DNA from 2 places in the Rhizobium sp. YIM 134829 genome. Region 1 is predicted to be linked to the other one. Evidence: riboswitches for the same ligand, from Rfam matches in the RefSeq annotation. Region 1 holds a riboswitch; the other holds the start of a gene.
The links. A riboswitch is a leader RNA that binds a small molecule or an ion and turns the genes downstream of it on or off. The one in region 1 is predicted to bind thiamine pyrophosphate.
Positions count from the first base shown of each region.

Region 1 (5,146 bases):
CCGACCAGCGCTGGCAGGCCGAGCGGCAGCGCCAGCAGCCGCAACAGCCAGATGCGGCCGGGGAACTGCCGGCGCCGGGCAATCGCCAGGGCGACCGGAATCGCCAGGAGCACCGAAAGAGCCGTGGAAAGAACGGCCTGCAGCAGAGTGAAGCGGGCGGCGTTCAGCACATAGGCATCGATAAGCGGTCGGCTGTCCTCTCTTAGGCCGCCTTGGCTGATGCCGGAGGCAAGGCCGAGCGCAAGCGGAGCGGCAATGACGAACACGCCGATCGCCGCCAGCGCCGCCAGACCCGACAGGATGGTCAGCCGGCGGCGCGGACCGGCGCGGGCCGCCGGGGCTGTCGGCGCTCGATCCAAGGACCTCAGCTCCGGCTCATGGCCGCCAGCCACTCGTCCACCCAGGCCTTGCGGTTCTTCGCCACGTCATCAGAGGGGATCAGCAGGGTCTTTTGCGGAGCGACGAGCTTGGAGAAGGCATCAGGCAGCGGCGCCGCGGGGGTCGCCACCGGCATCATCCAGTTGGTCACCGGCAGGATGGTCTGAGCCTCGGCGCCGGTCAGATAGGCGAGGAAGGCCTTGGCGAGCACCGGGTCATGGCTGGACTTGGTCAGGCCCGCCACCTCGATCTGGATGTAATGGCCCTCGGAGAAGGCGGCGGCCTGGTAGCGCTCGGTCTTTTCCTCGACCATGTGATAGGCGGGCGAGGTGGTGTAGGAGAGCACCATCGGCGCCTCGCCCTTGGTGAACAGGCCATAGGCCTCCGACCAGCCGGGGGTGACCGTCAGCACGCGGTCCTTCAGCTTCGCCCAGGCGGCGGGTGCGGCATCGCCGTAGACCGCCTTGACCCAGAGCAGCAGGCCGAGACCCGGCGTCGATGTGCGCGGATCCTCGATCACGATCTTCTGCGAAGCGTCACCCTCGACCAGCTCCTTGAGGCTTTTCGGCGGCGTCTTGAGTGTCTCGGTGTCGTAGACGAAGGCGAAATGACCGTAGTCATAGGGCAGGAAGGTGTCGTCGGAGAAATTGCCCGGTACCTTCAGTTCAGCCGCCTCGACGCCATGCGGCGCGAAGAAGCCGGTCTCCTTGGCCTCCGCCACCAGATTGGTATCGAGCCCGACCACGACATCGGCCTTGGAGGCAGTGCCCTCGAGCTTCAGCCGCGTCAGAAGCTCCACGCCATCGGCAACCGAGACGTAATCGACCTTGCAGTCGCACGTCTTCTCGAAGCCGGCGGCGATCTTCGGACCGGGGCCCCATTCGCTGGTGAAGCTCTCATAGGTGTAGACGGTCAGCCGCTTCTCCTGCGCCGCGGCCGAGCCCGTCGCGAGAGTGATGGCCAGGACGGGGGTGAGAGAGTGGGTTAGAAAGGTCAGCCATCTACTGCGCATCGCACATCTCCTTCTCGGTTCGATTTCACAAGGGGAAAGAGCGGCGGTGTGCCGTGCCGTCTAATCCCTCCGCCGGTGTTAGCCGGATCAGGTTCCGCGGGTTGGCCAGCTGGCCTCTCAGCCTTTCCATCATCCGAAAGGCACCCCGTTAGAGCAGAGCGAGATGTAGCTGCGGCGCGGGCGCTTGACAAGATCGCGCTTTGCCTTTGCCCTTTGCTCTGGGCAGCGCTTCGCGCTATGGCGATGCCATGACCGACAGCCCCTTCGTCATTCTCCTGGGCGGCACGCTCAGCGTGACCGACCGGCTCCGCGCAGAGATCGCCGGCGCACGCGTGATCGCCGCCGATGGCGGCATGCGCCATGCGGCGGCACTCGGCCTGACGCCGGAGGTGTGGATCGGCGATTTCGATTCGAGCTCCGAGGCGCTGAGCGCCGCCTATGCCGGCGTGCCGCGCGAGCCCTATCCGCCGGCCAAGAACGAGACGGATGGCGAGATCGCCGTCGCCGAAGCGATCGCCCGCGGCGCCCGCCGGCTGATTCTCGCCGGAGCTCTGGGGGGCGAGCGCAGCGATCATGCGTTGATGCATCTGCTGCACGCGGTAGAGCTTTCCGAGCGCGGCTACGAGGTGATGCTCACCAGCGGCGAGGAAGAGGCCTATCCATTGCAAGATGGCAGGCTGTCGGTCGATCTGCCGCCGGGCAGCCTGTTCTCCGTTTTGGGGCTCGATCCGCTGAAAGGCCTGTCGATCGATGGTGCCCGTTATCCGCTGTCCGCCTTCGATCTGCCCTTCGGCGCATCGCGGACCATTTCCAATGTGGCGGAGGGGCGCGTGACCCTGACGCTTGAGGCCGGCCGCGCGCTGCTGCTCGCCCGGCCCTTTGATATGACGGGAGCCTGACCATGGCACCACCCATTCTGAAACTCGACGACATCGTGCTCACCTTCGGCGGTACGCCGCTGCTTGACGGCGCCGGCCTGCAGCTGGAGCCGGGCGAGCGCCTCTGCCTGGTCGGCCGAAACGGGTCGGGCAAGTCGACCCTGCTCAAGGTGGCGGCCGGCATGGTGGAGCCGCAATCGGGCGAGGTCTTCCGTCATCCCTCGGCAACGGTGCGCTATCTCGAACAGGCGCCGGATTTCGGCGCGCATCGCACCGTGCAGGCCTATGCCGAATCGGGCCTCGGCCCGGGGGATGATCCCTATCGCGTCGCCTATCTCCTCTCGCATCTTGGGCTGACCGGCGAAGAGGATCCGGCCTCGCTTTCCGGCGGCGAGGCGCGCCGGGCGGCGCTCGCCCGCGTCATGGCCCCGGAGCCGGATATTCTCTTGCTCGACGAGCCGACGAACCATCTCGATCTGCCGACCATCGAATGGCTAGAAGGCGAGCTCCTGAAGACGCGCTCGGCGCTGATCCTGATCTCGCATGACCGGCGCTTCCTCGAGAAGGTCTCGACCGCCACCGTCTGGCTCGATCGCGGCCGCTCGCGCCGGCTCGACCGCAGCTTCGCCTTTTTCGAGGCCTGGCGCGACGAGGTGCTGGAGGCCGAAGAGCTGGAGCAGCACAAGCTCGGCAAGCAGATCGAGCGGGAGGAGCACTGGCTGCGCTATGGCGTGACGGCACGGCGCAAGCGCAACATGCGCCGGCTCGGCGCGCTGCAGGATCTGCGCGGCCAGTATCGCGGCCACAAGGGTCCGCAAGGCACCGTGCAGGCGAGCCTCTCCGATGCGCAGGAATCCGGCAAGCTGGTGATCGAGGCGGAGAAGATCACCAAGCAGTACGGGCCGCGCACCATCGTCGCGCCCTTCTCCATCCGCGTCCACCGCGGCGATTGCATCGGTCTGGTCGGGCCGAACGGGGCGGGCAAGACGACGCTGTTGAAAATGCTCACAGGCCAACTGACGCCGGACGAGGGCAGCGTCAAGCTGGGCACCAATCTGGAGATCGCGACGCTCGACCAGCGCCGCGAGGACCTCGACCTCGAGTCCTCGCTCGCCAACTACCTGACCGATGGACGCGGCGAGACGCTGCTTGTCAATGGCGAGCAGCGTCATGTCACCGGCTATATGAAGGAGTTCCTGTTCCAGCCCGAACAGGCGCGCACGCCGATCAAGAATCTCTCCGGCGGCGAGCGGGCGCGGCTGATGCTGGCCCGTATCCTGTCGCGGCCAACCAATCTTCTGATCCTCGACGAGCCGACCAACGACCTCGACATCGAGACGCTGGATCTGCTGCAGGAAATCGTCGCCGGCTTCGCGGGTACGGTCATCCTCGTCAGCCACGACCGCGACTTCCTCGACCGGACAGTGACCTCCACCATCGCCCCCGCCGACCCGACCACGCCGGACGGGCGCTGGATCGAATATGCGGGCGGCTATTCCGACATGATGGCCCAGCGCAAGGGCGCGGCGGAGGAACGCAGGCGGGCGGAGAAGAGCGAGAAGGCGAGGGTGGCCGAGGCCTCCCCCGCGGCCAAACCTTCCGCGGGCGGAAAGGGCAAGCTTTCCTTCAAGCAGAAGTTCGCGCTCGAGACCATTCCGAAGGAGATGGAGAGGGCCGAAGCCGAGATCGCCAGGCGCGAGACCGAAATGGCCGACCCGGCGCTTTTCGCCAAGAACCCGACCCGCTTCGCCACGCTTGCCAAGGAGCTGGAGACGCTGCGGGCCCGCATCGAGGCGATGGAGCAGGAATGGCTGGAACTGGAAATGCTCCGGGAAGAGCTTGAGGGGTAGCTGGGGCCGGCTTTGCGGCGCGCGGCGCTGAGAGCCGTCAGGCCTCCGCTCCGCTCGGGATCGCGCCACGTCCTTCGACCACTACCGACTGCGGAACTGGCGCCGTGCGTCGCGACCAAAGCACCATTCCCACAAACAGGATCGGCACCAGCACCGCGATCATGAGCCCCTGGCGGTTGGGAATGTGCAGGATCAACGGCCAGAGATAGGTAAGCGCCAGCAGCGGGCGTGGCAGGCGTGGGTCGGTCAGGAAGAAGCAGGCCGCGGCGACCGAAAGCGGCACCGCATCATAGGAATAGCCGTAGGGCGTGGCGATCAACGTCAGAACGGCGGTCAGGCAGGCGCGCTGCCGGTGGTCCATGGCAAAGCACGGGCGCCAGATCCAAATGCATGCGAGCGCGGCCGCTGTGAAGGCCATGGCCTGGCAAAGATAGGCCCAGCCGAGGCTGAGCCCGAGTGCGCGGGCGAGGATGAAGACCGTCATGGCATTGACCTGATAGCCCTGTGGAAACTCCGCCTCCAGGATCGCCGTCATCAGCGGGCCGGTTTTCGTGAAGAAGGCGGACCAGACCTCGAAACCCCAGAAGAGTCCCGTCAAAAGCGCCATCGCCGCGCCGGTCACGGCCGCCGCGGCGATGGCGCGGTACTGGCCGGAAACGAGAAAGCAGAGGGGAAGGAGCAGGCCAAGATGCGGCTTGATCGTCAGCAGCCCGGCCAGCACGCCGGCAAGGATCGGCCGGGTCGGCAGGAGGATCAGGGCGCCGAGCAGCAGGGCGGCGGTCAGGCTGCCGTTCTGGCCGAACAGGCTGGTCGCGAGCGCGCCGGGGCTGACGAGAAGCGCGACTGTCACGAGCGGTGGCAGGGCGAAGAGGCGCAGCATCGCGTAGAGGCAGGCGAGCGTGCCGAAGGTCCAGATCCCATAGGCGAGTGGCAGCGGCAGGAGCGAGAGCGGCACGCCGATGAGCAGGATCGAGGGCGGATAGCTCCATTCCTGGTCCGGTAAGCCGCTGCCGAACCAGGCCCGCAGC
Region 1 is NZ_JBKHKI010000004.1:78,984-84,129, forward strand. It holds gene ACLE20_RS09205 (thiamine/thiamine pyrophosphate ABC transporter permease ThiP) at 1-308, opposite strand, end outside; gene thiB (thiamine ABC transporter substrate binding subunit) at 365-1,390, opposite strand; TPP riboswitch at 1,438-1,548, opposite strand; gene ACLE20_RS09215 (thiamine diphosphokinase) at 1,639-2,289, shown strand; gene ACLE20_RS09220 (ABC-F family ATP-binding cassette domain-containing protein) at 2,292-4,118, shown strand; gene ACLE20_RS09225 (glycosyltransferase family 87 protein) at 4,156-5,146, opposite strand, start outside.

Region 2 (5,146 bases), on a different contig from region 1:
TCGTCTTCGGCGATCGGCAGGCCGGTCAGCAGCGCCGCCTCAGGCAGGTTGGGCGTCACCAGCGCCGCGCGCGGCAGAAGCAAGCTGCGCAGGGCGTCCATCGCATCGGCCTGCAGCAGCCGATCGCCCGACGTTGCAACCATCACCGGATCCAGGACGACCGACCCATGATAGGGGGCGAGCCCGGCTGCGATCGTCTCGATCGTCTGCTGTCGCGAGACCATGCCGATCTTGACCGCATCGACGGCGAGGTCCTCGAAGACAGCTGCCATCTGTGCAGCGACCATTGTCGGTGAGACATCCTCCACCGCCCGAACGCCGCGCGTGTTCTGCGCCGTGATCGCCGTCACCACGCTCGCGCCATAGGCGCCAAGCGCGGAAAAGGTCTTGAGATCCGCCTGAATGCCGGCGCCGCCGCCGCTGTCGGAACCGGCGATGGTGAGAGCGATCGCCGTCATGCGCTGCGCTCCGAAAGGGCGGCATCGACGGCGCTCCGAAAGGCCCGAGCGGTGCCAATCACGTCGCCTGATCGGAAGAGGGCGGCGATCACCGCGACACCATCGGCGCCGGCGGCGATCAGTGGCGCAATGCGTGCTTCGGTGATACCGGCGATGGCGCCGACGGGGAGCGTGGGCCGGTCGGCGTGCAACTGCTTGCGGAGCAGGCGATAGCCGTCGATGCCAAGGGGCGGACCGGGATTGTCCTTCGACGTCGTCGCAAAGACGCCGCCGATACAGGCATAATCGGCTGGCGCGAGCGCGGCGCGGTGCGCCTCCTCGGCGGTCTTGACCGAAAGGCCGATGATGGCAGACGGTCCCAGAAGCCGGCGCGCCGTTTCAGGATCGAGATCGCTGCTGCCGAGATGCACGCCATCCGCACCCGCAGCCAGCGCCACATCGACCCGGTCATTCACAAGCAGGGGCACGCCGCTGCCGGCGATCGCGACGATGATCGCCATGGCCTGCTCGACCATGCGCCGCGTCGAGGCGGTCTTGTCGCGATATTGCAGCAGCGTCGCACCGCCCCTTACCGCCTGGGCCGCCAGCAGCGGCAAGTCGGCGACATCGGCAAGCGACGCGTCGACGATGGCATTCAAGCGCAGATCAACCTTGGTCATCGGATCGTCCTTCTTTTCCGTCGAAATGGGCGTGGGCCGCAAGGTCCGCCGCCGTCAGCGCGTAGAGTCGATCGAGCAGAGACATGCCGAAACTGCCCGGCCCCGGCGCCCCGATGGCGGCGAGCTCCGCTGCGACCCCGGTCGTCGCCAGCGCTGCGCCGGCGGCGAGCAGAGGATCGGGCTCGACTGCCATGAAGGCGGCAATCACGCCGCCTGAAAGACAGCCGGTGCCGGTCACGGCGGCCATCAGTGCATGACCGTTGCGCACTGTCAGCGTACGGTCGCCATCCCTCAGGAGGTCGGCTGGTCCGGTGACGATGGTGAGACCGGCCTCGCGCTCGCCGATCAGGGCCATCTCCGCCCGATTGCCCCGCACCGCCGTCGGATTGCGCGCCATCAAGGCGCGGGCGAAGGCGAGCCGGGTCGGGGAATAGTCGCAGTGAACGGGATCGATCACCCAGGGAATGCCGCGCGCTGCCGCCCGCTCGACCGCCGTCTCGATCACCGCGCGCCGGCCGGCATCGAGCGTGCCGAGATTGATGGTCAGCGCATCGGCGCGGTCGACGAAATCGGCGATCTCTTCCGGCGAGCCGGTCATGGAGGGGATCGCGCCAATGGCGGTGATGCCATCGGCGGTGAACTTCTGGACGACCGTGTTCATCAGGCAATGGACGCGCGGCCGGCGCTGGCGCACCCGCTGGAGGATCTCCGCGGCCCGGTCCCCTGTGAAGCCGCAGGTGTCGAAACCAATGCTCATGGATGAAGCTCCACGGCGAGGCTCTCCACCGGCAGAGGCGCTTTCAGGAGCCCTGCTTCCGCCAGGAAGGTGCCGAACCGCTGGTAGCGTCCCGGGTCGAGCGCCGCCGGGCGCTTGGCAAAGCGCGGCAGCGTATCGGCGAAGGCCTGGCGGTTCAGTGCATCGTCAAGCGAGGGGTACGCCTTGATGAAGACGTCCAGCGCGTCCTGCGGATGATTGGTGAGGAAGATCGTCGCCTTCTCGACCGCTCGGAGGAAGCGCGGCAGGCGGGGATCGTCGATCAAATCATCGCGCGTGACGTAGATCAGCTCGTCATAGGCCGGCACACCATGCTCTTCGGGAAAGAAGGCCCGCCCCTCATGCCCTTCGAGCCGCATCTGGGTGAGCTCGAAATTGCGGTAGCCGCCGATCGTCGCATCGACCTTGCCGCCGATCAGCGAGGAGGTCAGGGCGAAATTGACATTGACGAAGGTAACGGAAGAGGCATCGACCCCGGCTGAGGTCAGCATGCGCTTGACCAGCGCATCCTCGAAGCCCGAAACCGAGAAGCCGATCGTCTTGCCCTTGAGATCGGCAATGCCGGCAATCGGTCCGTCCTTCAAGACGGTCAGCGTATTGAGCGGCGTTTCCACCAGCGTGCCGAAGCGCTTGAGCGGCAGGCCGGCCTCGCGGTCGAGATAAAGGCTCGGCTGGTAGTGCAGGCCGATCTCGGCCTGGCCGGCGGCAACGAGCCGCGGCACGGAGGAGGGATCGGACGGCGGCACGAGCGTCACGTCCAGCCCTTCCTCGGCAAAGAAGCCCTTCTCCGCCGCGATCACGAGGGGCGCGTGGTCGGGGTTCACGAACCATTCGAGCATCACCGTCAACCGGTCGGCCGCAGCCGCCGGAAAAGGGCCGGTCAGGGCCGCCGCCAGAAACAGCAGGGGCGCGAGGAAACGGGACAGGGATCGGATCATGGGTTTCTCCAGACGGTCAATCGAAAACAGGGGGACGGGTGCGCGCCCAGGGCGCGAAGGGCCGGGTCAGCCGGTCGATGAGCAGGCGCAGAGCGACAGCGAGAATGGCGAGGAGCACCATGGCGGCAAACACCATGTCGGACTGCATGCGCGCATTGGCCTGCACCATGACGAAGCCGAGCCCGCCGGAAGCGCCGACCCATTCGCCGACCACCGCGCCGAGCGGAGCGAGCGGGGCGGCGACGCGCAGGCCGGTGGCCAGCTGCGGCAGGGCAAGGGGTACGCGGATCTGCGTCAGGATCTGCCAATGGCTGGCCGGCGTCAGCGCCGCGGCATCGACGATGTCCTGCGGGGTCCGGTTCAAGCCATCGGCAAAGGCAGAGGCGACGGGAAAGAAGATGATGATCACCGTCATCGCCACCTTGGACGCCATGCCGAAGCCCAGCCAGAGGACGAGGATCGGCGCCAGGACGAAGACGGGGAAGGCCTGCAGCACGAGGAGCATCGGCCAGGCGAGCCGCCCAAGCCGCGGCCAGGCGGCAAGTAGAAAGGCGATCGCCGCGCCGAACAGGCTGCCGAGGACAAGGCCGGCGACGATCTCGCCCAGCGTGACGGTGGTCTGGTCGAGCAAAAAGGCGCGCTGGCGCCAGAGAGCGGCAAGCACGGCGGCCGGTGTCGGCAGGACGTAGAGGGGAAGAAGCGCGGCCGCCACGGCGCCCTGCCAGAGCAAAAGGACGCCGAAGAGGCCGAGCGCCGCATGGCGCGTCTGCATGCAGCAGCCGCCCTACCGCAGGCCGCCGGAGCGCACCATCAACGGCTCACAATCGGCGGACGCCGGCGCCGCAAGCTGGGAGGCGAGAGAAGAGCGGGTAGGCAACATGGCGATCTCCTGACAATCATCATGGAGATCCGAGCAAGCGAAGAAGGGGAAGGCGCACTGGCGGGCGACCCGTTTCCGTTCCTACGCCGGTATGACCCGGATCAGGTTCAAGGGTCCGGGCTCCACGCCCATCTCAGCACCGTGCGGTGCTCCCCTCGGAATGGCCAAGCAGTGACGGCAAATGCCTGTCCTGTCAACCGTGGCGATCAGGCCAGCCCTTGCGTGACCCCGCGAGGGGCCAGTGCCTCGCTTTTCCGCGTGACAAGCGCGCCCCGATCGGCAAGATGGATCTGCTTGAGAGACAGGGGCGCTCGCTGCGAGGCGGGCTGAGAAGCACCCTTTGAACCTGAACCGGATAATGCCGGCGGAGGGAGTCGCTTGGGGGACGGTCCTGGCGGCGATCACCGCCCTTCCCTTCAAGTCGCGTCCGCTCCGTCGCCTGAGGAGCACCATGACGCAGGATCATTTCACAGGACAGCTTTTGCACGAGGTGCGGCAGGCGCGCCCCCTCGTCCACTGCATCACCAATTACGTCGCCATGTCGATCGCCGCCAATGTGCTGCTGGCGGCCGGCGCCTCGCCGGCCATGGTCCATGCCGAGCAGGAGACGGAGGAATTCGCAGCGCTCGCCGGTGCGCTGACGATCAATATCGGCACTTTATCCGCGCCCTGGGTAGACGGCATGCGGCGCGCGATCCGCGGCGCCACGACCGCCGGCCGCCCCTGGGTTCTCGACCCGGTCGCTCACCAGGCGACGCGCTATCGCAGCGAGGTGACGGCGTCGCTGATGGCGCTCTCCCCGACCATCATCCGCGGCAATGCTTCTGAAATCCTGGCGCTGTCCGGTGCTGCGAGCCGTGGCCAAGGCGCCGATAGCGGCGACCCGGTCGCCGTGGCCGAATATGCTGCGCGGCGCATCGCCCATTCGAGCGGAGCGGTCGTCGCCGTGACCGGCAGCGTCGATTTCGTGACCGACGGGCGCCGCGCGCGGCGCATTCATGGAGGCTCGGAGCTGATGCCACAGGTGACCGCGCTCGGCTGCGCGCTGACCTGCCTGATCGGCGCCTATGCCGCCGCGCGCCCGGACGATCCCTTTGAAGCCACCACCGGCGCCCTGGCGCTGTTCGCCGTGGCCGGCAGCCAGGCCGGAGCCCAGGCCGACGGCGCCGGCTCCTTCGCCTGGCGGTTCCTCGACCGTCTCACGACCGTCGATCCAGCCGCTGTGACAGCCGAAGCGCGGATCGAGACGGTGTGACACGCGGTAGGAGTCATGATCGGCTTCGCGCTTCGAAGAAGCGAGCCGTGAGGACTATGCCGAGCGCGAGGCAACCCTGGCGAGGGTGGGCCTTGCGTGCGGTTCGTCGTCATCGGCAACAACGGAGGCCGGCGCGGGTGCCACGTCGAGATCGGTTTCCACCCGGTTTCGCCCGGCCTGC
Region 2 is NZ_JBKHKI010000006.1:69,369-74,514, reverse strand. It holds gene thiD (bifunctional hydroxymethylpyrimidine kinase/phosphomethylpyrimidine kinase) at 1-458, opposite strand, end outside; gene thiE (thiamine phosphate synthase) at 455-1,117, opposite strand; gene ACLE20_RS12225 (hydroxyethylthiazole kinase) at 1,104-1,874, opposite strand; gene ACLE20_RS12220 (ABC transporter substrate-binding protein) at 1,871-2,818, opposite strand; gene ACLE20_RS12215 (ABC transporter permease) at 2,847-3,602, opposite strand; TPP riboswitch at 3,772-3,876, opposite strand; TPP riboswitch at 4,004-4,100, shown strand; gene thiM (hydroxyethylthiazole kinase) at 4,162-4,965, shown strand; gene ACLE20_RS12205 (GGDEF domain-containing protein) at 5,020-5,146, opposite strand, start outside.
Region 2: linked by a shared signal. The riboswitch ahead of ACLE20_RS12215 (ABC transporter permease) and the one ahead of thiB (thiamine ABC transporter substrate binding subunit) in region 1 are both predicted to bind thiamine pyrophosphate.